DNA from 2 places in the Brevibacillus sp. 7WMA2 genome. Region 2 is predicted to be linked to the other one. Evidence: riboswitches for the same ligand, from Rfam matches in the RefSeq annotation. Region 2 holds a riboswitch; the other holds the start of a gene.

Region 1 (4,433 bases), 1.2 Mb from region 2:
GGAAAAGCAGCCCTAAACAGGGCTGCTGTGTGTAATAATATCTAGTTCTTTGTTGTTGACTCTATTTCTTCCCTATTTTCAGTGGATTTTCCTGCCAACTTCTCCTTTAATTTTGCTAATTCATAATCTAACTCGTCTTTTTTGTCCAGCTTTTTCAATGAACGGTGGTATTCAGAGTCCTCATACATACCACTCATGCTAGCTTCCGCTTCCATCTGCATTACTTTTTCCTCCATACGATGAAAACCGCGAGCCGCATTTTCAACACCTATGCCTGTTACATAAGAGTTTACTTGCTTTTGTGTACGGGCTACTTGAGCTCTGGACATTAACATATACTTTTTAGCACGCATTTTATAGAACTCTTCTTTTAGTTCAGCTAATTTTTCACGCATTTGCTGGGCAGCATTACTAGACGAATCCAATAATTCTTTTAATTCGAGTGCACGTGATTCGTATGTCTTCTGATCCAATAAAGCACGTCTAGCCAATTCGTCCTCGCCTTCAGTAAGAGCAAGCATCACTTGGCGCTCGCGTTTAGTTGCTAAAGTATTCGCCTCTTCATATTGTTGGCGGAATTTCTTCTCCTGAGCCACCTGACGAGCTACCGCTACTTCTACTCGACCAATCTCCGCTTCCATATCACGCATGTATTGTGTAAGCATAACAACCGGATCTTCTATGGAATCAATCGCATTATTTACGGAAGCCACCGTTACATCACGCAGTCTTTTAAAAATACTCATTTTAGAATTCCTCCTTAGAGTTTATCATTTTTTGGTTTTTGTAATCAAAACAAATCCTTATGTTGACGTTTCTTTAACTCGTTTTCCCAACGATCTAGCTTATCTTCACGCAATACACTTTGGGCCCATTCTCTCTCCCACATCGATGGAGTTGATTCATACGGAGCCGTATGTCGTTGGCCTTTCATAAGCTTACATCCAAAGTAGATGATCGCAATTGCTAGCAAGCAACCAAATAGCAAGCTCAATTTATTTAAGAGCATTAATAGCCCGAAGAGGAAAACAAATATTCCCCATCCTTTATTTCCTGTTGAGCCAGCGCTTAACACCTTTTTGCAACCATAGACCATTAACAGTCCTGCGATAAACATGGGGATTAACCTGTCGATTCCTAGCCCTAGTTTGTCAAGCAATACCAGTACCCCTACGACAATCAGCGTAAGCCCCAGAAATAATTTTCCGGATTGCCCTTGCAAGTGTTTTCCCTCCTTTTTTCATTCGCTTGTTGTTCATGACCTTATTGTAGTCGACCCTGAAATAATCTATAACGGGCGAGCGGATGGTTTTCGACTCAGCCCTGAGTCGGAGAGAATGTCCATCCTTGAAAGGAAAGATAGATTACCCTATTACATGGATAGGAAAATTAGATAAAGCAACAGGAAACGACAGAAATTTTCACCTTGTTTCTACTAATAGAAAATAGAAGAGAAATGTCACTCTTATCAAAAATAGATAAGACGGGTATTCTCCAAAAAGATTACTCAAAAATATGTCGAAATGGTGAACTTTAATATAAAAAAAAGGGAAATCGCGACGAAAGTAGAATTTAATCTCTCTGTGTAAAAAAAAATCGAAAATTAGCCGAATTCCAGACAATGGAAACGGGGGAACCAAACTTTGGGGTGAATAGCTGTTCTTTCAAAACAGCTTAGGGAAACCTTTCGACCGAACCCATCAGCTAACCTCGGAGGCTTAAAAGGAAGGGGCTCTTTCGTTGCGTAAGTTTGTGTGTTCCATACTAACGACTGCATTACTAGCCGTGGGTGGAGGTTCTGTATTCGCATCCTCCGACTCATTAGACAAGACCATCAATCCTTTGTATGGCGTACCTTACAAAGCAGCCGGTAAATCTACTTACGGTTTTGATTGCTCCGGATTTACTGGATACGTGTTTGGGGCTTTAGGTGCAAAACTTCCAGCTTCTTCTTCTGCCCAATTTGAAATCGGGGAATCAGTAGATCGAGAAGACCTGAAACCAGGAGATTTAGTGTTTTTTAACACGAATGGAAGAAGCATCTCACACGTAGGCATCTATATTGGAAACAATATGTTTGCTCACTCGGAAACAGGAATTGGAGTAACGAAGACAAGCCTTGATGATCCCTACTATTGGAGCAAAAAATACGTAGGCGCTAAACGTGTAGCAATTCCAGAAATGGAAGACTAAAATCTTTTTCACTGAAGCTGAAAAAGAAGCACAACCTTTTTATACAAAAGCCAGGGACATGAGTCTCTGGCTTTTTCTGACTATAATTAGTACCAGCTCACATGATAAGACTATATCTTTCCTTATATTTAATTGTGCCATACACCCTTATCCATGATATGATGAAATTAACTGCATTTCGTAGAAACTAGGAGGGTCTCCCTTGAAAGATCATATTTTTGTCGTGGACGATAACCAAGAGATTGTCGATCTGCTCCAAGATATTCTTGAGAATGAAGGTTTTGACGTTTCTCATGCTAATAGTGGAGAAGAAGCACTTGCAAAGCTAGATAGCGGGCTAACCCCCAACCTCATTTTACTTGATATCATGATGCCACATATGAGCGGATATGAACTATGCGCGCAAATTCGCCGTGAACGGGAAATGCCTATCATTTTCTTAAGTGCAAAAGGTAAACCAGTAGATAAAGTTGTAGGACTAGAAATCGGTGCTGATGACTATATCACCAAGCCTTTTGATACGGAAGAATTGTTAGCTCGCATCCGTGCTCATCTTCGCCGCTATGACCGTTTGAGAAAATTAACTGCCCAGAATGAACAACTAGACAAGGAAGCTGGAAATTCAGCTCTCACCATCTTAAAATTCAAAGGGTTGGAAATTCATAAGGAAACTTACTCTGTCTATGTAGGGGAAAATAAAATTGATTTATCTACAAAAGAATTTCAATTATTAACCTTTCTAGCAGAGAATCCAGGTATTGTTTTTACCCGAGAGCAAATCTATGATCGCGTATGGGGCTATGGTTATGGCTCACTTAATACTGTTACGGTACATATTAAGAACCTGCGCGAAAAGCTAGAAACTGAACGCACATTTATTAAAACACAATGGGGAACTGGTTACGTCTTTATTGGGGAGCGTATCTAATTCGTGAAAATCAGCAATAAAATACTGCTCGCCTTTTTAGCTGTCATCGTGATTCATATTTTGGCCTATCGCTTTGTTTTTCAAAACATTATTGTGGATCAGCTTAAAACAGATCGCCACGAGCAGTTTTTGCTGGGAAAAGAAGTGGCTGAGAGAGTCAGCTTTAATGAAGTGATTCGTCGTTCCTTGTTTAAAGATCCCAATGAATTAAAAGAATTAACGAAACAGTTACCAGAAGACCTGATGTATACGATTGTGGTAGAGGATGAGAATGGACATGCCATTACCACGAAAACCTCCGAAGCCTATAATGCAAAAGGCAAAGGATTAAAAAAGGTAATAGCAGAGTATTCCATTGATCGTAGTGCTCCTGTACAAGGTAGGACTGTTGTTCGATTTTATACAGATGATTATGATATTCTCTCTTCTAAAGGAGTTACCATGATCATTGTGTATATTTATGTCAGCTTAATTTTCATAGGTATTATTCTATTTATTGTGGTCATTCGTTGGATACTCCGCCCTGTTAATGAGCTTTCTCGTGTTACTCAGGAAATTAAGCTAGGCAAACGAGATGTTGCCTTTTCTTATCAATCTACCGATGAATTTGGGCAACTATTCCGCTATTTCGATGACATGGTGGAAGAGCTCAATTTTGTCGAGGAACGACAACAAGAATTGATGGCTGCGATTGCGCATGATTTTCGCACGCCTTTAACTACAATCAAGGGGTATGCCTCTTATATTGCTTCAGGTCGGGTTACCGATCTTGAGCGAATACAGAAGCAAATGGCAAAAATAGAAGACAAGGCTCTTGATTTGGAAAACCTATTGGATGAGCTACAGGATCATAATCAATTGATGGGTCGTTTTCCACTCAACCTAACTCGTATTCATATCCGAACATTCGCTAGCAACATCGCTGAGGAATACGCCACCCGTCTGGAGCAAAGCCCCATCAGCTTTTCCAGTAAATTCCGCGTTTCTGATTCCTTACATATGGAGGCGGATGAGCAAAAGCTACGACGTGTTTTAGAAAACCTACTAAATAACGCGATACATTATAATAAGCCTGATGGAAGTATCCTGTTTACCTGTGATATGGGAAACAATGAGGTGAGCTTCTCTGTCATTGATAAAGGGGACGGTATCGCAGAAGAAGATTTATCGAAAATCTTCACCAAATTCTACCGTGCGGAAAAATCACGTAATCGCAATAGTGGTGGTACAGGATTAGGCTTAACAATTTGCCAGCGACTTGTTGAACGGCATTCTGGAAAAATCACGGTAAGCAGTCAGGTAGGTATAGGAA
Region 2 (4,433 bases):
GATATAGTTAAATAGTATGTTCAGAACCGATGTGACGATTAGGCCCATCATCGCTAGCTTGGGGTTTCCATCATTACGGATAAAAATGCTCAGGATGTTTTCTAATACATAAACGATCCCGAAGGTTAACAGCACATGTAAATAATCAAGTGCATAAGGCAGGATTGTCTTGTCAGCTCCAAAAATATAGGCTATTTGTTCGATATGTGTTAAGCAAACAGCCATGATGAGGCTAACCAATAGAAGTGCCAGTGCAAAAGATTGGGTAAAAATCTGGCGAGCGTGTGTTACTTCATTTCTTCCCAAGGCAGCCGAGTAGAGAGTAGCTCCACCCATTCCAATCCAAAGAGAGATAGAAAGGAAGATAGAAAAGGCGGGTACGGAGATGTTTACCCCGGCTAATCCTTCTGGTCCCACCCCGCGGCTAACAAATACTCCATCCACAAAAATATTAATCGACATCAGTAACATGCCGAGTACAGAAGGGATGAGATAAGAGATGAATAGCTTTGGTACGGGGGTCTCCCTTAGTTTAATTGCTGCGTCTGTCATAATACGACCTCCTTGTGATAGCTCTTATTGTAAACCTTCAAGCTACTTGAAACTCAAGGGGGCGTAGAAATTTTTTTGTTTGCGAGTCAATAAATTTTGTTGAAATCAGTGATTTATAAGGAGGATAGAGGCTGAATTGGGATTTGAATTTCAGTAATAAATTCATCCGATTCGCTGGTGATAGACAAATCTACAATGCCTAGCTCATAGGATTTGTCTGTAATCTCATAATGACACTGTTTGATCGCTGAAAGGAGGCGTTCATATGACTGATCAAGCTGTTCGTAAGGCCCATAATGCATTGTACATGCATACAGACCGGCAGGAATACTGGCATAGCGCTCTTTATCGACGGGGAGATCATCAATCATAATAAATAAACTGTTGTAATCTTGATAGTCTCCTTTGAGGATGGCGGATTTGGACACAGAGGTACCGATATCACCAGCAAATAAGGATACCTCTAAAAGCTGAAGATCGCTTTGCAAGGTATTAAGGTGATATTCAAATTCTTCATCAGAGAGTTCTGCTTCCACGACTATGGAGTGAATATATCGCTTTGGTAACTCTTTAAATACCACGGAATCATCCGGTTTATCTACGCCTTGTTTAATGGTTGTGATCTTACTTTCCAAGCGATTTAACATGTAGACAATTTCCTGTTGTTTTTGTTGAAGAGATGTTCTTTGCTTTTCTAGGATGTCCAAAGCCAAATCGGGTGTACGTTCATCCATAAATCTTTTAATCTCTTGTAGGGGAATCCCTAAATGGCGAAAAAACTTAATAGAAGTCAAAGTAGAAAATTGGTCAATGGTGTAGTAACGGTACTGGGTTTTCTGGTCAATAGTTTTGGGCTGAAAAATGCCCTTTTCATCATAATAGCGAAGCGTTGATTCCGCGATACGATGCATACGAGCCATTTTGCCAATTGTAAAGCGATTTTTCATAACAGATTCCTCCGGTTCGGGTACACGTTTCCTCTTGTGTTCTAGTAATACATTATCTTGTCCTGTTATGCAAAATCAATTAAGTCAAAGAAGCATATAAAAAAGACAGACGAAATGATGAATTTCGCCTGTCTTTATGAGATAACATGGATAGAGGCTTTGTTGCTCCTCTATTTTGAGAGCATTGCTTATCCGATGAATTCTTGTACCCAGTAACCGTTGTAGTATCCTACTCCGATTTTTGTGAAGGAAGAATTCATGATGTTTTCACGGTGTCCGTCGCTGCCCATCCAGTCTTTCATTACTTCTTCAGCAGAACGTTGGCCTTCAGCGATGTTTTCGCCCGCTGTTTGGTAGGAAATCTTATACTGATCCATCATGTTAAATGGAGATCCGAAGGTTGGGCTATCATGGTCGAAATAATTGTTGTCTGCCATGTCTTTTGCTTTGTCTGTTGCCATTTTAGCTAGCTCTGTATCCATGCTAAGTGGTTTCAGACCAGCTTTAGCACGTTCTTTGTTTACGATATCTACTACTTCGTTCACCATTGCACTTGCGTCAGCAGATACGTTTTCTTTTGAAGCTTTATCTTTTCCCTCTTGTTTCATAGAAGGTTTTTTCTGTTTGTCTACAGAAGCTTCATCGGAATCGTCAGCAAATCTGTTTTCAATCTTTGGTGCAGAAGGTGATTTAGTATCCGAATCTTCGATGTTTTTGAACTTTTGAAAAATGGAGTTGTCCTTATCTTTCGTTTGATTCAATAGGCTATTTAATAGATCTGTAGGAAGACAATCCTTGGATTTTCCTTGCTTTTGATTAAGTAATTCAGTCAATGAAGTAATATCTTGTTTGGCAGGTAGATTTTTTACCGCGCATACTGGGGAAGCAGCAAATGCAGACGTAGCGACACCGCTCACTGCCATTCCTACTGCCAATGCAAATACCGTTTTAGACATCCAATTTTTCTTCATTTTTCATCGCTCCTTTTTTTTTACCTACGAGGTTAGTTGTCGGGTTCGGATTGAGGATACAACCCTACGCAGCATTTATGTGTGATTCACCCCAGGTGGCTAGCATAAGCCTTACACCATCGGTCATCCCCCGCACTTCTCATGATTTGGGAAGTTTCGGCAAACTCAGAATAACAAAGTTGCAAGCACGGAAAAAGCGGTAGATAACTGGTAAAAGTAGATAAAAATTCCTATTAGAATTTGATGAGAAAAGGAGGAATAAGGAAGAGATCAAGCGGCTAAAGGGATGAAGCTGGATCAAAATGATAGAAAATGAAGACCATGGGAATAGGTAGTTTGGAAAAAAAACAGCACATTTGTTATGTGGAGGAGGAGAGCGAAGCAGATGAAGCAGGAATAAATTAGGATTAATTGTAAAAAACATCCTCCTATCAAAGCCTACTATAAGACAAGCTGGATGATGGAAAAGTCAAATAGGAGGTTCATTTTAGAGTAAAAATCTGAAAATTGAAAGTATGTAAGAAGAGTGAAGAGGGGTACTAGGAGGAAACAAACCTATAACTAATGGTAGATAAAAGGAAGAATATCATTTGTTACGATCTAGAAGGAGGGTTGACTAATGGTTTTTCAGACCGCAGCATCGGCGGAATACCTAAAACTAGTAGAGGCTGTATTTGAACAAGCATATGAATGTATAGTGGTCACTAATCCAGAAGGCATCATTCTAATGATGAATCATACATATCGGAATTTCATCGGGATAGCTAATCCAATCGGCAGACATGTTACTTCAGTCATTGAGAATACGCGCATGCATATAGTAGCTAAGACCGGATTAGCTGAATTGGCTGAGGTTCAACGGATTAACGGCCGTGATATGATAGCGAACCGTGTCCCTATTTATCGGGATGGGAACATGATTGCTGTGCTAGGAACTGTTATGTTTCAGGATGTGCGGCAGCTTCACGCTTTGTCTGCTACTGTCGATCAATTAAAACAAGAATTAGATTACTATAAAGGCGAATTGCAAAGAAAGCTGGGAGCAGTTTATCGTTTTGAACAGATTGTTAGCACCAGCGACTTAATGAATAAATGTAAGGAATTGGCGATGAAGGTTGCTAAAAGCAATACAACTGTACTTATTACGGGAGAGAGCGGGACGGGCAAAGAACTATTTGCGCATGCTATTCATGCGGCAAGTCAGCGAGCGATGGGACCATTTACAGGAGCTTTGCGCAAAGGGAAAAAAGGAAAATTTGAGCTAGCTGATCGAGGTACAATCCTGCTAGACGAGGTTGGGGATATGCCACTCGCTCTACAAGCCAAGCTCTTACGCGTTTTGCAAGAAAAAGAAGTAGAGCGAGTCGGAGCAAGTCGACCAATCTCGTTAGATGTACGAGTGATTGCTTCTACGAATAAAGATATGTTTGCTTTAATGAAAGCGGGAAAGTTTCGCGAGGATTTATTTTACCGCTTGCACGTTGTTACCCTTACCATACCGCCGCTTCGTGATAGGCTAGAAGACTTGCCGCATTTGGTAGAGAGTATACAAGAGCAACTGATGGAGTCAACGGGGATTGTTCTGAAAGGGATGGATGAAGAGGTATGGGAGCTGTTGCGTTATCACCGCTGGCCTGGCAACGTAAGAGAGCTGCGCAATGTATTGGAGCGTGCCATGCATATGATGGAGGGGAGTTGGATTCGGGCCGAGCATATTCTGCTGCCAACATCCACATCAGGAAACCCAATGGTACAGAGTAGCCTTCCTATTCTTAAAGATTGGTTAGCAAAAGCTGAACGAGAGGCGTTGCTACGGGCCGTTCAACTAACTGGGGGAAATAAACGGGAGGCAGCAAAACTGCTCGGAATTAGTAAATCCAGCTTTTATCATAAGTGGGAGAGGCTAATTGACAGGCAAATGCAACAAGTGAAGCAGTAAGTCCAATATTTTGGAAGGTGTCCA

Evidence for each region. Region 2 has a riboswitch for cyclic di-AMP ahead of GOP56_RS13795 (CAP domain-containing protein). Riboswitches for the same ligand answer to the same signal wherever they lie in the genome.
Region 1: linked by a shared signal. The riboswitch ahead of GOP56_RS19460 (C40 family peptidase) and the one ahead of GOP56_RS13795 (CAP domain-containing protein) in region 2 are both predicted to bind cyclic di-AMP.

Annotation. Positions count from the first base shown of each region.
Region 1 is NZ_CP048799.1:4,502,010-4,506,442, reverse strand. It holds gene GOP56_RS19470 (PspA/IM30 family protein) at 42-746, opposite strand; gene GOP56_RS19465 (LiaF transmembrane domain-containing protein) at 791-1,222, opposite strand; cyclic di-AMP (ydaO/yuaA leader) riboswitch at 1,596-1,734, shown strand; gene GOP56_RS19460 (C40 family peptidase) at 1,741-2,193, shown strand; gene GOP56_RS19455 (response regulator transcription factor) at 2,396-3,121, shown strand; gene GOP56_RS19450 (sensor histidine kinase) at 3,125-4,433, shown strand, end outside.
Region 2 is NZ_CP048799.1:3,307,024-3,311,456, reverse strand. It holds gene GOP56_RS13805 (MATE family efflux transporter) at 1-552, opposite strand, end outside; gene GOP56_RS13800 (MerR family transcriptional regulator) at 666-1,499, opposite strand; gene GOP56_RS13795 (CAP domain-containing protein) at 1,688-2,470, opposite strand; cyclic di-AMP (ydaO/yuaA leader) riboswitch at 2,477-2,642, opposite strand; gene GOP56_RS13790 (sigma-54 interaction domain-containing protein) at 3,090-4,409, shown strand.